2 regions of the Alteromonas lipotrueae genome follow, and region 2 is predicted to be linked to the other one. Evidence: predicted binding sites of a transcription regulator. Region 2 holds the regulator's gene; the other holds the start of a gene.
What was found. Region 2 encodes LexA, which represses DNA repair genes until DNA is damaged. Its sites were predicted from a motif close to TACTGTATNNNNATACAGTA; they were not measured.

Region 1 (5,044 bases), on a different contig from region 2:
TTACTTCTTCTGAAGGGTAGGTTATGGCTTCTTTCCCATGCCGTCTTAGAAGATAAGGGTGAACCATATCCCCCTGTATAGGCCCTGGCCTAACAATAGCTATTTGCACCACCAAGTCGTAATAACGGCGAGGCTTTAAACGAGGAAGCATCGACATCTGTGCACGGGATTCAATTTGAAAAACGCCGACGGTATCTGCTTGGCAAATCATATCGTAAACCTGCTTGTCATCGCCTAATTTGGTAATGAAAGGAATATCTACACCGATAGGAAATTGCATATTAAGTAAGTCAAAGGTACGGCGAATGGCGCTGAGCATACCTAAAGCCAATACATCAACTTTAAGTAGCCCTAGGGTCTCAATATCATCTTTGTCCCATTGGATAATTGTACGCTCTGGCATCGCTGCGTTCTCAACAGGTACCAACTCATACAGTGGTCCTGAACTAATAACGAAACCACCAACGTGCTGAGAAAGATGTCGAGGAGTACCGAGAAGTTGCTCGGTGATACTAATTAAATGTTTTACCCTTTCATTTGCCGGGTCGAGGCCTAAATTCGCAAGCTGAGACTGCCAAGGAATGACACTGTCTCGGCGATTAATTTGCTTCATCACAAAGCTTAATTGCGACTCACTGAAGCCCAAGGCTTTACCTGCATCTTTAAACGCTGATTTGAAGCGATAACTGATAACTGTAGAAGCAATGGCGGTTCTTTCCCTGCCATATTTTTCATAGATATATTGGATAACTTCTTCACGACGTTGGTGCTCGAAATCTACGTCGATGTCAGGTGGTTCGTTTCGTTCTTTAGAGATAAAGCGTTCAAAAAGCACATTGATTTGGCGTGGATCAACGGCGGTAATTTCTAAGCAATAACACACAATAGAGTTAGCTGCCGACCCTCTACCTTGATAGAGGATTTTGCGCGCTTTGGCGAATTGAACAATATCGTAAATGGTAAGAAAAAAGTACTCGTACTCTTGTTCACGAATAAGTGAGAGCTCTTTTTCAATAAGCGCCCTAAGCGCATCGGTCAGGCCATCTGGGAAACGCACCTTTATCCCTGCTTCTACGCGCTCTCTTAAATATGAAGTGGGCGATGCACCTTTGGGTATAAGTTCAGAAGGATATTGATAGCGTAGTTCTGCTAACGAAAAAAGGCAGTCTCTCGCGACATCAATAGCATTGAAAATCCACTTTTCAGGGAAAAGCTTTTTTAATTTTGAAACGGTACGCAAGCTACGCTCAGCATTGCTTAGTGCTGCTCGCCCCAATTTACTTACTTGCGTATGCGCTTGGGTGGCATGAAGAACATGTTGAAGTGGAAGGTTATCCGTATGGTGCATAAGCACGCCAGTACAAGCAAGAATAGGAAACTCAAATTTTTCCTGTAGTTGTGTGTAAGTCGCAAATCGGCGATGGTCATAACCATCAAGTAAACGTTGAGCACCTATGTATGTTTTGATATTGGGTAGGCTGGTTAGCCAAGTCGCCCAGTAATTATCTTTTTCTTCCTGCGTACTGGGTATCCAAATAAGCGTGCAGTGACGTATCGTCCGCAAATCCCATTCTGCAAGTTGATACTCACCTTTTTGGCTGCGCCTTCTGGCATTAGTAACTATGCGGCAAAGTTCGGTATATGCCGCTTTATTGGGGCAGAGTAATACAAAAGACAATGCATCATCGAAGCGAAAATAGCTGCCGATAATGAGCTTAATAGGGAGTTTTTGCTGTTTTATTTCAGCATAAGCTCGCACCACGCCCGCTACAGAACATTCATCGGTAATCGCTAACGCTTCGTATCCAAGAAAAGAGGCGGTAGTCACTAACTGTGCAGGAGAAGATGCTCCTGTTAAAAAGCTGTAGTGGCTTTGACAAAAAAGCTCGCTATACATTAGCTGTATACGCCTTGTGTCCACCAACAGGCTTTAGCATCTTTAAAGACTAACAAGCGCACACCGTGACTAGTTTCGGCTATAAAATAATCTTTTTTGCTGGCAGTACCACTCCACCACTGTGTCTGAAGTCGTATAGGGCCAAAGCAAATACGTGTCGCTAGGTTTAAGGGCATAGGCTGTAGAAACAAGAACGCAGGAGCCATATCAGCGGTATAAGCAGGTGTAGTTTCCTCTACTTGATTTACTGTCATGCCTTCAAACGCATGGCTGTTTCCCGCCTTAGGATGAAGCGTACTGTCATCGCCTAATTTGGCTTTTAATTTTCCAATAAGTTGCTTTTGTGCCACGGTGGTAAATCGATGGGAAAATAAATCGTTTCCATCATTTTCAATGGGCTCGAATTGCTGGCAGGTTAGGGATATAGCAACGGCGGGTTCTGGCAGCAGAAGAGTCTCAACTTTAAGTTCAACCAGCGCCAACCAGTCCTTTTGTGTTGCAAAAGGCATAGCCCCATTAACCTCTATTGATAAGGGCTCTTCTTCTCTAAAGTGCACCTGAAAAAGAATAGATGAGGTGAGTAAATTTCGTGCGCGTAAGTAGTGCTCTAACGTAACTAGCAGGGTTTTAATACTCGGCAATAAGTGTTGAGTGTTTTCCACTTCAAACGATAGCGTTTTCGTTTGCTGAAAACTTATCGAAGGCCTGAATAAAACGTATTTGGGAAAGGTTTCCCCCCGCAGGGCGGTTAAATAGCGAATCGTATCGTTTGAGAAGCGCTGTCCAAGTTCATGAATAGGAAGCTTAAGTAGTTGACCTACCTGCCTAACTCCTACCTTGGCAAGTGTGGCAATGGTTTTTGAATCAAGCGAGGTTTGCTCTAGCTTACACCGTGACAATAGCAATGTTATGCTTTCTTTATTATCGGTATAACTGTTTGTTTTATTGTGAGCGAGAAGACGAGCTGCCTCCACCCCCCATGCTGTCGAGAAGTAAAAATGAATACCCGCAGAATGTAGTTCGTTTATAAGTACATGCCATAAAGCGTCAAGGCCACCGTAATACTGCAGTAAATTGTCTAATCGAATAGCAATGGCGTTGTGAGAGTCAATTACAATATCTGATGCGAGTGGGTATATCCGATGTGCAAGAAATAGAAGCGTCTCTTTCTCGGCTTCACGATTAAACGCTAGAATGTGTACGTGAGGGCAGAGCGCAGCGGCTTGTGCAAGCCCTTGGCCGCATTCAACACCTTCTTTAATAGCCTGCGAATTAGCTTGTACTACTTGATTGCCTTGTTCGTGATAAACCACAGCGGGAGTTTCACAGTCGGTAAAGCCACCATCTTTTTTATAGGCATCAAGGGTTAACTGATAACAGTAAAAATAAGCCCATAGCATGATTAAATCACCGAGTGTAATGCTGGCTCGGTTTTCTTATTATTTTGCATGGCTGCTTGAATAGCGTGGTTGTTAGGGGTCCATGAATGAGGGATGACTATATCGGAAACGGGCCATCCATGACGTTGTTTAATGATGTTAACAACCAATTTCGCATCACGAATATGCAGAGTTAAGTCGAGAGTAATAGGAAAAGAAGCCCCTTGGTGATGAGGGGAGGTAAACAGTAAGCAAAGTGTATCGTTATGCGATGCAGCCACTTGCAAACGCCGAGCTGCTTTTGCTTCCATGGTATTATTCCAAAGCAATACACAGTGACAAGCAGCACTTTTTAAGCATTGCTCTGCTGCCCACAAGGCTTCTTGGTCTGTTTTTGGAAGCACAACGATGACTTGTTCTAGGTCTACGCCTAAGTTGCTTAACCAAGGCGCTTGGAGCTGAGCTGGAGGTTTTATAAATACACGCAGTTTGTGCGCCCGATGCGTAGTCAAAACCTGTTTAAAAAGTGTGATTTCCCCAATACCGGTTAATGACGCAATTCTTACTACTCCGGAAGTAGCGATACCACCGTGCAGGGCTTCATCTAAAACACGAGCACCCAGCAAAAATTTGTTTTCGCTTACAGGCTTCTCTCGGGCTCGCCATATATGAGGGTGCTTATCAAAAAGCGCCGCTTTAGAACGAGTTTCATTAATGGGTGATGTAGGAATATTCATAACACTATAATACTGTATATGTGTACAGTATTATAGTGTAGAGGCTTGTCTTTTCAAGATGAGGCGAATAGTTAAATCTGAGAAGACATCTAACTATCTGAAAAAGTTACTCAAATTTTTATGCTGTGCTGGAATCGCTACTGGCAGGGCTTTTTTTAGTGTTACCGCCAACCGAACTAGTAATTAATTGGCAGGCCGCGATAAAGCCATCAGCGCTATTTTTAGACCATGCCATACGAATGGGGCCAGGCATTTCTTTAATCACGTCTCGTACATCGCTTTGCGATACATCGGTGCTGCTTAATGCAGAGTCTAATGCTTCTTCTAGCGTAGCGCCTTTTTCACAGCAAGCCATTACGATACTTGAGAAGTTATGCATAAGCGGCATAAGAGCAGTATGTTGTTGCTGACTTATCAAGCGACTTTTGTAAGCACTTTCAATGCGAGCTGCATACGCTTTTTCTAACGCATCTGTCACTAGCACTAAGTTTCTATAGGCATGATTAACTTTATTGCCATTTTGTTTTGCTGATGAGCGTGTAAGCGTAAGTTCTCGTTGTAGTGTTTGCACACGAAGCGCTAGATAAATCAAAAACAGGACAAGCAGCCCTATGATCCCAAATGCAAATATCATTACATTGCCGCCTTTTGTTCTTCTATGAATTGATTAATTTTTTGCTCTAATATGAATAAAGGTACAGAGCCATTTTCCAATACTGCTCGGTGAAATTTACGTACGTTGAAATGCTGGCCTAGTGCAACCTCAGCTCTTTCACGCAGCGCCTTTATCTTAATTTCACCAATTTTATAGGATAGGGCTTGAGCAGGCCATGATATATATCGGTCAATCTCAGTATTCACATTGTGCTCTGACAAAGCCGTATTGGACATCATAAAATCAATGGCTCTATCTCGGCTCCATCCCATGGTGTGCATGCCGGTATCTACTACAAGACGACACGCGCGCCACATTTCATAGCTTAAGCGGCCGAAATTATCATAGGGGTCTTCATAGATTCCCGCTTCAATTC
Region 2 (5,044 bases):
TGGGTTTTACGCAAAAATAACGTAGAAGGGTATTCTCTGCCCGCTAACGTAAGCGTATCTGTTGGGCTCGGTAGGCCTAGTGCTTCTGTTGACATTCTAAGCGCTAATTGATCGGTTACCGAGTTTGCTGGAAGCAAGTAAACGATGGGCTTCGATTTATCAATGCCAAGCTCAGTTTCTACGTTTACGGGAATGCTGTGGGCTTTAACCAGCAACTTAACAGGATAATGAAATAGCGACAAAAGGGCTTTTCGCATCCACGACATGAATTCTGTAATCCTATGAAATTAAAACGGGGGAAGTGTACCACATCTCGTGCAATGTCTTGCAGAGGCCATGGGGCTGTTTGAAAGAGTCATTAGTATAAATTGTTGCCATAGCAAATCGATTGAGCGTGTTTTTACTCATACATCAGTTGGTAACTGCACCTTTGTAATGCATCGCTACGTCGCAGCGTTCATAGGCACAGCCGAACTTTTGCATGATTTCTTCACAATGAACAAAGCCATTTTTCTCATAAAGATGAATGGCGGCCTCGCACTTCTTATTCGTCAAAAGAAATAATGTATTAAAAGCAATGGTAGGGGCGTTATTCAACACATGTTGTAACAAGCCTTCCCCTACTTTTAATCCTCTTGCTTCACTGACCACACCCATCTTAGTAAGTTCGAATACCCCTTCTCCTTTTTTCATTAATGCGCATGTACCTACAATGCCAAAGTCCGGGTGTTCAGCAAACCAAATGTATCCACCCTTATCGATAATATTGCGCTGTGGGTAGCCAATAACAGCCTCATCAATGCTCTCTAAATGAAACATTTTGGTTATCCACTCTCTATTTATGCGGTCGAAATGGGGGGCTAACTCGGGGGTATAGTCGAGGTAATGCAACATGATGGAATTCAATACTCTGGTTAAGCATAGTTAGAAGAAGGTTTACTTTATGCTTTAATGGCAAACTTGTCATCTTGACGTAAATACCATTAAGGGTACTGATTCCATTCGTGAGGATTGTTTCAATAGACTGTCTCGTCAAGCTGACGCATTCATTTATAACAAAAGTTTAATTTTTATTAATACACCTTTTAATTGCCAATAAATCTGACTAGAATCCGCTCTAAATAAGAATATCTATCATTTTCAATACTGTTTGAATTATCACTTGAGGAGACTTGCTTGAAACTTGGTAAAGCAACTATTTCTACTGCTGTTCTTTTAGCTCTTTATGGCACATCTGCATTCGCACAAGACGATATGGCTGAGTCAGATGAAAGCGTTGAACGTATTACCGTACGCGGCGCATTCTTTGGTCAACAAGTCGCCACAGCGGTTAAAACCCCTACATTATTGGTTAACGTGCCCCAGTCAGTATCTGTTGTAAGCGCAGAACAAATTTCAGAGCAAGCATTGTTTAGTATTGCCGATGTTATGCAATACACCCCAGGTGTGAGCATTGGCCTAGGTGAAGACCATCGCGATCAGGTGACTATTCGTGGTCAGAACACCACCGCCGACTTTTTTGTTGATGGTCTTCGTGACGACGTTCAGTACTTTCGCCCATTGTATAACCTAGAGCGTGTAGAAATATTACGAGGCGCGAACGCCTTACTATTCGGCCGTGGTGGAGGCGGTGGCGTAGTTAACCGTGTGACTAAAGTGGCCAGTAGCGCAGAAGATTTCACCACACTGTCAGCAGGTATTGATACCTTTGGCGCTGGTTCTATTAGTGTTGATACCAATAAAGCCATAGATGCTAATAATGCTTTTCGTTTTAACGGTGTGTTTGACAGTATTGATAATCATCGTGATTTTAAAGATGGTGAACGTTACGCCATTAACCCAACTTATACATGGATGGCTAACGACGACACCACGGTGGTTGCATCTTACGAATACGTAAATGATGATCGTTTAGTCGATAGAGGTATACCCTCATTAGATGGTGCACCGCTTGAAGGCTTTGACGACACCTACTTTGGTGCTCCAGACTTCAACAATACTACCCTTGAAGCGCATATTGCCCGTGTTCGTGTTGATCATGCACTATCGCAAAATTGGAACTTGAACGGTACCGTTCAGTTTGCTGATTATGATAAAGCTTACCAAAACTTGTACCCCGTTAACTTTGACGCTGATGCAGGCACGGTTACGTTAGATGGGTATCGTGATACCACCACTCGTGAAAATGCGCTGGTTCAATTAAACCTTATTGGGCAGTTTGCAACAGGTGATATTAACCATACCTTACTAACAGGAATGGAGTACGGCAGCCAAGATACAGAAAATGCTCGTCGTGATGCGTTTTTTGCAGACAGTCAAGACGACCAAGTATCCTTCGTGTTTAGCGACCCCCTGGTTATTCCGTCAATGACGCTGACAGATCCGGTAAGAAATCGTGCATCAGACGTCACCTTTACCTCAGCTTTCGTGCAAGATGAAATTAAGCTTAACGAGCATTGGATTGTGGTGGCCGGTCTTCGCTACGATAATTTTGATATCGATGTGGTAGACACTATTGAAGTGGCTAACGGTGCTGACGATGGTAACAGCGGTTTCCTATCTAGTTCTGATTCACAAGTGTCACCCCGTGTTGGCCTAATTTACAAGCCAGCGGAATCTGTTTCGATTTATGCCAGTTACAGCAAATCGTTTTTACCTCGTTCAGGTGACCAATTCCTTTCTCTGTCGCTTACAAGCCAAGCGCTGGAAGCTGAAGAATTTGAAAATAAAGAAATTGGCGTAAAGTGGAATTTCTCTGACTCACTTAGCGTAACAGCAGCGGCATTTGAAGTTGAACGTGAAAATGGCACAGCGCAAGATCCTAACAATCCAGAAGCGTCTATTTTAACCGGCACCGAAACCAAAGGTTTTGAAGTGCAGGTGGTGGGCAAGCTTTCAGAGCGTTGGGTAATAAATGCTGGGTATAGCAACCTTGATGGCGAAGAAATGGGCCGCATTGTAGATGGCGCATTGGCGAACCGTGATTTAGCACAGCTACCAGAACACATGCTGACGTTATGGAACCAATATGAAGTAAACGATAAATGGCGTGTTGCATTAGGCGTGATTTATCAATCTGAGCAGTACGCGTCTTTAAACAATACCGTCGAACTACCTGATTTTGTTCGCGTAGACGCTGCAGTGTATTACGATTACAGCGAAGACATTAAAATTCAGCTAAATGTGGAAAACGTATTCGACGAAGACTATTTCCCATCAGCACATAACGACAACAATATTGCCACCGGCGAGCCGCTTAATGCTCGCGTGAGTTTGCAATATAAATTTTAGTCACGCTGAATAGTAGTGATAGATAAAGCGGCCTTTAATGGTCGCTTTTTTGTTGTGATTTGGCCTGAGTAAAAAACATGCTTTGCAACGCTTAGTGCTTGTCATTTCCTTTTAGGTGTATATACTTACAGGAACTGTATAGACAGACAGGTCTTTTATGCGCCCACTCACAGCAAGACAAACAGAAGTTCTCGAGCTTATAAAAACAACGATGCTCGAAACTGGCATGCCGCCTACCCGTGCAGAAATTGCCCGTCATTTAGGTTTTCGTTCTGCGAATGCCGCTGAAGAACATTTAAAAGCGTTGGCCCGTAAAGGCGTCATCGAAATCCTTCCAGGCACTTCTCGTGGTATTAAACTTAATATTCCTCTTGAAGATGAAGCCCCTGAAGAAGAAGGCCTTCCTCTTATTGGCCGAGTGGCTGCGGGCGAGCCTATTCTAGCGCAAGAGCATATAGAGTCTCATTATAAGGTCGACCCTGCCCTGTTTCAGCCTCACGCCGACTTCTTACTTCGTGTAAGCGGTATGAGTATGAAAGACATTGGTATACTTGATGGTGACTTGTTAGCCGTGCACCGCACGACGGATGTCCATAATGGGCAGGTGGTAGTAGCACGTGTCGATGAGGACGTTACTGTTAAACGCCTTGAAAAGCGTGGCCGCGAAGTATTGCTTCATGCCGAAAATGACGAGTTTTCACCGATTAAAGTCGACTTAGCGTCAGAGCCTTTTTCCATTGAAGGGATTGCCGTTGGTGTTATTCGAAATGCTGATTGGATGTAACCTTTTAGCTATTTAGTAAAGAAAGCGGCTTATAGGCCGCTTTTTTGTATGTTTACCATACCTTGCTTACACAATAATCGTATTTAAGTCTAAGAAATCCCTCAAAAGCCACCAGATACCGCTCCCGCATATTTTCTCCTATTTATGTCACCTTTTTTAGTGCTAACTAGCGCTATTTTAGTCATCTGTTTTGTTTGAAAAACAATCATAAGTGCGTAACTACCTTTTGATTATAAGAAACTTATTGCCAACTTCTATTCGCCCATCTCGTTCAAAATGAGCGTTTCAAACGGGCTCGCTAAATACCCGTGTAACGTCCATGCGCTGTGACGTCATTCACTTCTCTGTCATACCGCGTTGATTAAAAATTAAACGCTGCAATTGTTTTTTCTTAGAAAAGACTAGACTTGTGCGTTTTATTGAGCAATTCTTATACTGTATTTAACAAAATAATAACAATAGCTGTAACTTTGTTTTACAACTAAAGCTAGGCAGTTAAGTTAAAAGTTGGATTTCGAGTATCAGTTGCCAGAAGCGCAGCGCATCTAATGCGTTAATGCTTCTGTTATAACGGAGGTGTTGAGTGAAACGAGTAACGACACAAGCGGCGACACAAGCGACAAAGTGGCTTTACGGGCTTCCACTTTTGCTTACCTCGCCACTACTGTTTGCTGATGCAGCAACGGGCGAAGGCTCTTCCATAAATTTGCGCCGAGGCGCAACAGACATAAGTGGTCAAGTATACGACCTCCATATGTTGATGTTCTTTATCTGTATCGCAATCGCTGTTGCGGTTTTTGGGGTTATGTTTGCCTCAATGTACTTGCACCGTAAATCCAGAGGCGCTAAGCCCGCTCACTTCCATGAAAATGTAAAAGTGGAAATTGCATGGACAGTAGTGCCATTCATCATTCTTATTCTTATGGCTATTCCTGCTGCTAAAACCCTTATTGCGATGGAAGATACCAG

Region 1: imuA (translesion DNA synthesis-associated protein ImuA) is a predicted target of LexA. The motif match lies at 4,024-4,043, and genes of this name have one in related genera.

The regions. Positions count from the first base shown of each region.
Region 1 is NZ_JAESDJ010000021.1:42,690-47,733, reverse strand. Features, by position in the region: gene KYS23_RS19190 (error-prone DNA polymerase) at 1-1,897, opposite strand, end outside; gene KYS23_RS19185 (Y-family DNA polymerase) at 1,897-3,297, opposite strand; gene imuA (translesion DNA synthesis-associated protein ImuA) at 3,300-4,013, opposite strand; gene KYS23_RS19175 (hypothetical protein) at 4,132-4,647, opposite strand; gene KYS23_RS19170 (DUF885 domain-containing protein) at 4,647-5,044, opposite strand, start outside.
Region 2 is NZ_JAESDJ010000009.1:73,274-78,317, forward strand. Features, by position in the region: gene plsB (glycerol-3-phosphate 1-O-acyltransferase PlsB) at 1-266, opposite strand, end outside; gene KYS23_RS13465 (GNAT family N-acetyltransferase) at 412-894, opposite strand; gene KYS23_RS13470 (TonB-dependent receptor) at 1,177-3,291, shown strand; gene lexA (transcriptional repressor LexA) at 3,449-4,075, shown strand; gene coxB (cytochrome c oxidase subunit II) at 4,659-5,044, shown strand, end outside.